3 regions of the Weizmannia sp. WK01 genome follow, and region 2 is predicted to be linked to each of the others. Evidence: predicted binding sites of a transcription regulator. Region 2 holds the regulator's gene; each other region holds the start of a gene.
What was found. Region 2 encodes Rex, which represses fermentation and respiration genes when NADH is low (regulators of the CRP and FNR family bind a similar motif). Its sites were predicted from a motif close to TTGTGAAATATTTCACAA; they were not measured.
Positions count from the first base shown of each region.

Region 1 (2,278 bases), 680 kb from region 2:
CGAAGATGAGGCATTCATCCGTGCTTATCAGGCTCTGCAGTATAACTGGTTCCCAAAAGGACAGCAGCGAAAAATCAAAACATACGGCCAGCATAAGGGTGCAAAGCTGTTCGCTGCCATAAACTATGAAACCGGCGAAATTACGCACTATGAAGAAGAAAAAAGTAATTCCTTGGCCTTTAGACGTTTTGTAGAACTCATTTTAAGTAAATACCCGCAAGGTAAAATTGTAATGGTTTTGGACAACAGCAAAGTGCATCAATCACAATTTATCAAGGATTTCCTGAAAGAAAATCCACGAATGGAATTTGTTTTTCTTCCTAAATACAGCCCTGAGTAGAACCCAGTGGAAGGATTATGGAAGTGGCTAAAGCAAGATGTCGTAAACAACGTCTTTTTCAGCAAATTTTACCAAATTCGCTCCCACGTGGCGGAATTTATGAAACAAGCCAGCCAAAAGAGCCAAGAAGTCATTGACCGGCTGCTTGTTAGATTAGAGCTGTCAAAAACTTAAGTTCATCTTATATAGTATCTTTTCTGAACAGTATTTTTTGATTCCGATTTTATTAACGACTACATTTCTGTATCCCAATTTATAATCCAATATGGCATCGTCCGAAAAAGCAATCAAGAAATAAATTGGCAAAAACCAAATTAAGACGATTTGTGCTCCATGCGCTCTGCTTGAGCCTGTCAGGAAAAATGCAAAAGCAGGATCCCACTTATCACCAAACTGGATTTGGTTGATAAGTAATTGTATGATTTCCACACAAGGAATGAATAAAATAAGGAGAAGACAAACCAAACTGAGTTTATTATGTAGTATTCGATAAGAATGACTTTGCAGCATTTGTACCCTCCGCAATTTTCCGTTCAATTAATTTTTTTCTATATCCTTCCTCAAATCTTCTCTTTCTGTAACTTATTTTAATGAAAAAGGACTTTAATAGCAATACTTTTTTGTTAAATATGAATATTATATACATATAATATTTTCTCGGATTTTGGCTTGTAAAATAGGGCAGCTCTGACGGCCTATCAATAGTCTTTTCTCGTGTAATCGCTTCATAAACGTTCAAAATATATACAAACACAAACAGGGAAAAAGGGGATATGATAGAAAGGCAGTTGTTTGTGATATGATTCACAATTAAACATTTTTCATGTTGGAGATGGTGTTTATGTACGAGGCCGTTGAATCTGTTGTTCAAATGGCATTAAATAAGAAAAAATATCTGGAAGAATCCTTGCTTCGTTATGTGACAAAAGCAGCGTTGGCAAGTATGTTCATCGGTTTTGCCATTATAATATGTTACCGTCTTGCTGAGCCGTTTTTTGATGCGAAGTCTCCGGTTACTTCCTTTATGGCTTCAATATTTTTTGGCGCAGCGCTTGTGCTTATTATGTTTGGCGGCGGCGAGCTTTTTACCGGCAATACGATGATGATGACAATGAGCACGGTAAAAAAAGCGACAACTTGGAAAGATGCGCTCACAAACTGGGTGGCAACGTATGCCGGAAATTTGATCGGTGCGGCGATTTTCGCGCTGTTTATCCATTACAGCGGACTCTATGCGGATTCGGATAACAGCCAGTTTTTAATGTCGGTTGTTGGTGGGAAAATTAGCCTGACGACGGCCCAAATGTTTTTCCGTTCGATTCTTTGTAACTGGCTTGTTTGTTTAGGGTTCTGGGTTCCGATAAACGTAAAGGGAGACGGGGCTAAAATCGCTTCGATGATGCTGCTCGTGTTTGGCTTCGTCATTTCAGGCTACGAACACAGCATTGCCAATATGGTGCTGTTCTCGCTGGCACTTGCCGCACCATACCCGGATACCATTACACTCGTGGGCATTTTGCACAACCTTGGTGTGGTAACGCTCGGCAATATGATTGGCGGCGGCGTCTTTGTCGGTGCCATGTACGCCTTCTTAACATCAAAGAAAAAAGAAAAAGTGCCGGTTGCTGTTGTTGACACACACACCGTATCCCCTTTTTCGGCTGAAAAAATCAAGTAATATAAAACGAGCTGCCTGATAGAGGGCAGCTCGTTTTATATCGAAAAACCTGATCCGTTTCATTAGTTTTGAATCAGCTGCAGGAATTGCTTGGTCCGTGCATTTTTTGGATGATGGAATACTTCTTCCGGTTTGCCTTGCTCCAGGATGACACCGCCATCCATGAAAATCACCTTGTCTGCAACTTCGCGGGCAAACCGCATTTCGTGTGTGACAACGGCCATTGTCATCCCTTCTTCAGCAAGCTCCTTCATCACATT
Region 1 is NZ_CP109616.1:2,738,061-2,740,338, reverse strand. Features, by position in the region: partial or broken gene OF158_RS13170 (IS630 family transposase) at 1-514, shown strand, start outside; gene OF158_RS13165 (formate/nitrite transporter family protein) at 1,182-2,018, shown strand; gene OF158_RS13160 (amino acid ABC transporter ATP-binding protein) at 2,081-2,278, opposite strand, start outside.
Region 1: the regulator Rex is predicted to act here: its motif matches at 1,133-1,150, upstream of OF158_RS13165 (formate/nitrite transporter family protein).

Region 2 (2,278 bases):
AAACCGACATCATTTCGTCCCAAATGGACAGATCCGATTCGAGTCCGGTATTTTGGGCGAGATAACCGATTTCGACACCATTCGGCATAATGATGGAACCTTCATCATAAGAAAGCTGGCCGGCGATGATTTTCAGGAGGGTCGATTTGCCGGCCCCGTTTCTCCCGACCAAGGCAATCCGGTCTTTTGTTTGAATTTCTAATTTTATATCCGATAAAATAAGTTCAGCGCCATAATATTTTGTGACTTGTTGAACTTGCAGCAACATCATCTTTATGTTCACCTCTATACCATTGTAAGTGTACAGGAAGGCGAACTGCAACTCAACCGGCGTGATCGGAATTTGTCAAAAAACTTTTCACATAAATTCGTAAAAACCCATGAAAAAAATGCTTACTTGTGATATATTTAACATAGTTGGAGAGAGAAAAAGACGCATGCAGGCATTTTTTTAAAACATATTTTTTCTTTGCTCAGATAGGAGTAATATTATAATGAAGAATGGCAGCGCTGCCATTCTGGAATGGACGCACGATTGGAACCAACAGCACAAAAAACTTAAGCTTTCAACTTGGGGGATTTCACATGAAGGATGAATCAGTAAAAATACCGCAAGCCACTGCAAAACGGCTTCCATTATATTACCGGTACCTGAGAAATTTATATACACTTGGCAAGCAAAGGGTATCCTCGGCGGAACTGAGTGAAGCGGTGAAAGTCGACTCCGCTACGATACGCAGGGATTTTTCCTACTTCGGGGCACTTGGAAAAAAAGGTTATGGTTATAATGTAAAATATTTATTGTCTTTTTTCGGCAAGACGCTGAACCAGGATGAGATCACAGATGTAGCGCTGGTTGGCGTTGGGAACCTCGGTACAGCCCTTTTGAATTACAATTTTTCGAAGAATAACAGCGCACGGATTGTGATGGCATTTGACAATGACCCCGGGAAGGTGGGGAGCCATGTTGGCAATGTGCCTGTTTACAGCATGGACGAATTAAGAGAACGGCTTTGCGCGGAAGATGTGACGGTTGTGATTTTGACGGTCCCCGCTTCCAGTGCCCAGGCAGTGACAGACGAGCTTGCCAGTACAAATGTAAAAGGCGTTTTAAACTTTACACCTGCCCGGCTGAACGTGCCGCCGGATATCCGCGTCCATCATATTGACCTGGCCGTGGAACTGCAGGCACTGATCTACTTTTTAAAACATTATTCAAATGATGAAGAAAATTTGAAAGAAACAAAAGAGCCGGTTGCGAAGCCATAGCCAAAAAGCTTTTTTTCCGTTATCATAGTGGGTACAGGGGGTGGCCCGATTGAAAACGGAATGCAGGCGCAAATGGCAATGGCCGGATTTGGCTGTGGCGTGCAAAGGGAAAAGGGCGGATTCAACGCCGGCACTTAAAGGGGAACGGCGATGAATACGAAAAAAATGCCGGTTACCGGACACATCCAGGAATTGAGAAAGCGGTTAATTACCGTTCTCATTTTCTTTCTGTTTGCCCTGGTTGTTGGCTTTTTTACCGCAAAACCTGTTATACGTTATTTGCAGCATGCCAAAAATGCCGGCATGTTCACGATGAATGCCTTCAGGGTAACCGATCCTATTAAGGTTTTTATGGAAGTTTCGGTTGTGATCGCATGCCTATTGACCCTGCCGGTGATTTTGTACCAGCTTTGGGCGTTTATAAGCCCGGGGCTGTATGAGAAAGAAAAGAAACTGACATTAAGTTACATTCCTGTTTCCATCTTGCTTTTTATAGCCGGCGTTTCTTTTTCCTATTTCGTGCTTTGTCCGCTGATGGTGAAGTTTATGATGGGCTTGTCAAATGAAATGGGCATTCGTGCGGTGATCGGGATCCGGGAGTATATTCAGTTTCTGCTAGAGATCACGCTTCCGTTTGGCTTTGTGTTCCAAATGCCGGTCGTGGTCCTGTTTCTGACCCGGCTTGGCATCATTACGCCGAGACTGTTGAAAAAGGTAAGAAAATATGCGTATCTTGCTTTGATTGCAGCTGCCGGCATCATCACCCCGCCGGACGTGTTTTCGCAGCTGATTACCTTTGTTCCACTCGTTTTGCTGTATGAAGCAAGCACACTGATTTCGAAAATGGCGTACCGCAATGCCAAAAAAGCGGCAAAAGAAATGCCAATGGATGAACAGACGATTGCTTCTGAATAAGAAAGCCGTTTTCCGGACGGAGCCGGAAAACGGCTTTTATTTTTTCACTGAGTTTTTCAGCTTGAAATGGAGAAAGATCAGCCTGATGCCGGAA
Region 2 is NZ_CP109616.1:3,416,454-3,418,731, reverse strand. Features, by position in the region: gene OF158_RS16215 (ABC-F family ATP-binding cassette domain-containing protein) at 1-271, opposite strand, end outside; gene OF158_RS16210 (redox-sensing transcriptional repressor Rex) at 586-1,269, shown strand; gene tatC (twin-arginine translocase subunit TatC) at 1,420-2,184, shown strand; gene OF158_RS16200 (YdiK family protein) at 2,221-2,278, opposite strand, start outside.

Region 3 (2,278 bases), 670 kb from region 2:
GGAAGCGGAACGAGTTTTTCGTAACGAGTGTACGGCCGTCCAAAGCCATGCCGCCGATCGATTCTGTTACCCATGTCGGGTCGCCGCTGAACAGTTCATTGTAATCTTCCGTCCTTGCAAATTTGACGAGGCGGAGTTTCATGACAAAGTGGTCGACGAGTTCTTGTGCTTCCCGTTCAGTCAGGACACCGTTTTTCAAATCTCTTTCAATATAAATGTCAAGGAAAGTGGATGTGCGCCCAAGACTCATGGCCGCGCCATTTTGTTCTTTAATGGCAGCCAGATACGCGAAATACAGCCATTGGAAAGCTTCGTGTGCGTTTGAAGCCGGTTCGGAAATATCGAATCCGTAGCTTTGTGCCATTTGTTTCAATTCTTGCAATGCACGAATTTGTTCCGAATGTTCTTCACGTTCACGGATGACTTCTTCTGTCATCAAGCCGCAGCCGATTAAATCGAGATCTTTTTTCTTTTGCTCAATTAAATAATCTACACCGTAAAGGGCAACGCGCCGGTAGTCGCCGATAATGCGGCCGCGGCCGTAAGCATCCGGAAGGCCTGTTACAATGCCGGCATGCCGTGCAGCTTTGATTTCCGGTGTGTAGGCATCGAATACACCTTGGTTATGGGTTTTCCGCCATTCTGTAAAAATATGTTTGATTTCCGGATCAATTTCATAGCCGTAAGATTTTAAGGCACTTTCTGCCATCCGGATTCCGCCAAACGGCATCATCGAACGTTTGAACGGTTTATCGGTTTGGAAACCGACAATTTTTTCAAGTTCTTTGTTTAAATAGCCCGGGCCATGCGATGTAATGGTAGATACAATTTTCGTATCCATATCCAGGACGCCGCCTTTTTCGCGTTCCTGTTTCGACAGTTCCATGACCTGATCCCATAATTTTAAAGTGGCTTCAGTCGGGCCGGCAAGAAAGCTTTCATCGCCTTCGTAAGGGGTTACATTTTTCAGAATAAAGTCCCTTACATCGATTTCTTTTTGCCAGTTTCCTCCTTTGAAGCCTTCCCATTGTTTTTTGGAGAGCGTTGCTTTTGTCAGTAATTGTTCAGTCATTTTAAATGGCCTCCTTTAAGCCTATTAATGAGCTGCCTTCAGAATTGGATGTTTGTTTGTTAAATAGTGAACATTTCTTATTACGCTTTCATTTTAGCATGGTCGATTTTAAAAAGATAGTGATAGCGTTCACATTTTGGGGCCAAAAAAAGCAGTTGTCAAAGAATGTTCAAAACATTTGGCCGTAGATATATAATAGAAAAATGCGATGAAAGCGTGTTATAACACAAATTGATCAGTTTTTCACATGATTATTTTTCTTGGGGAGAGTTTGTGATTTGGTAACATGCTCAATATTTCACAAAATTGGCACAGCCAGATGAAAGCGTTTGCGTTATATTTTTCATGTAAGCAGTTACATAAAAGGAGTGGGGAAAGATGTTAACAGGATTACGTACTGATTTTCAAATGCCTTCCGTAAACTTGTTTGGACAGGGGACGGCAGAAGAAATTGGAAACAGGCTGAAAAATCTTGGGTGTCGCAGACCGCTGATTGTAACCGATGAAGGGCTCCACCAACTGGGGTATTCCGAAAAAATTGCAGCCTATATAAAAGAAGCCGGCCTGGAAGTGGCGATCTATCCGAAGGCTGAACCAAATCCGACAGACAAAAATGTGGAAGACGGGTTAAAAACCTATCATGAAGAAAATTGCGATTCAATCGTTTCACTTGGCGGCGGGAGCGCGCATGACTGTGCAAAAGGGATCGGGCTCGTTGCGGCCAATGGGGGCAAAATCCATGATTATGAAGGGCTGGACCGTTCTGAAAAACCAATGGTGCCGCTCGTTGCAATTAATACAACAGCCGGGACTGCCAGCGAAATGACAAAATTTACGATTATTACCGATACGAGTCGGAAAGTGAAAATGGCGATTGTAGATAAACATGTGACACCGGTTTTGTCCATTAATGATCCATTATTAATGGTCGGGATGCCGCCGTCTTTAACTGCGGCAACGGGGCTTGACGCTTTGACCCATGCAGTGGAAGCGTATGTTTCAACTGCGGCCACACCGGTAACAGATGCATGCGCCATTAAAGCGATCCAAATTATTCCGCAATATTTGCCAAAGGCTGTTGCAAACGGCAATGATATGGAAGCGCGTGAACAAATGGTATATGCGCAGTATTTGGCAGGCATGGCGTTTAATAATGCATCTTTGGGCTATGTCCACGCGATTGCGCACCAGTTCGGCGGTTTCTAT
Region 3 is NZ_CP109616.1:2,741,971-2,744,248, reverse strand. Features, by position in the region: gene pflB (formate C-acetyltransferase) at 1-1,072, opposite strand, end outside; gene OF158_RS13180 (iron-containing alcohol dehydrogenase) at 1,451-2,278, shown strand, end outside.
Region 3: the regulator Rex is predicted to act here: its motif matches at 1,304-1,321, upstream of pflB (formate C-acetyltransferase).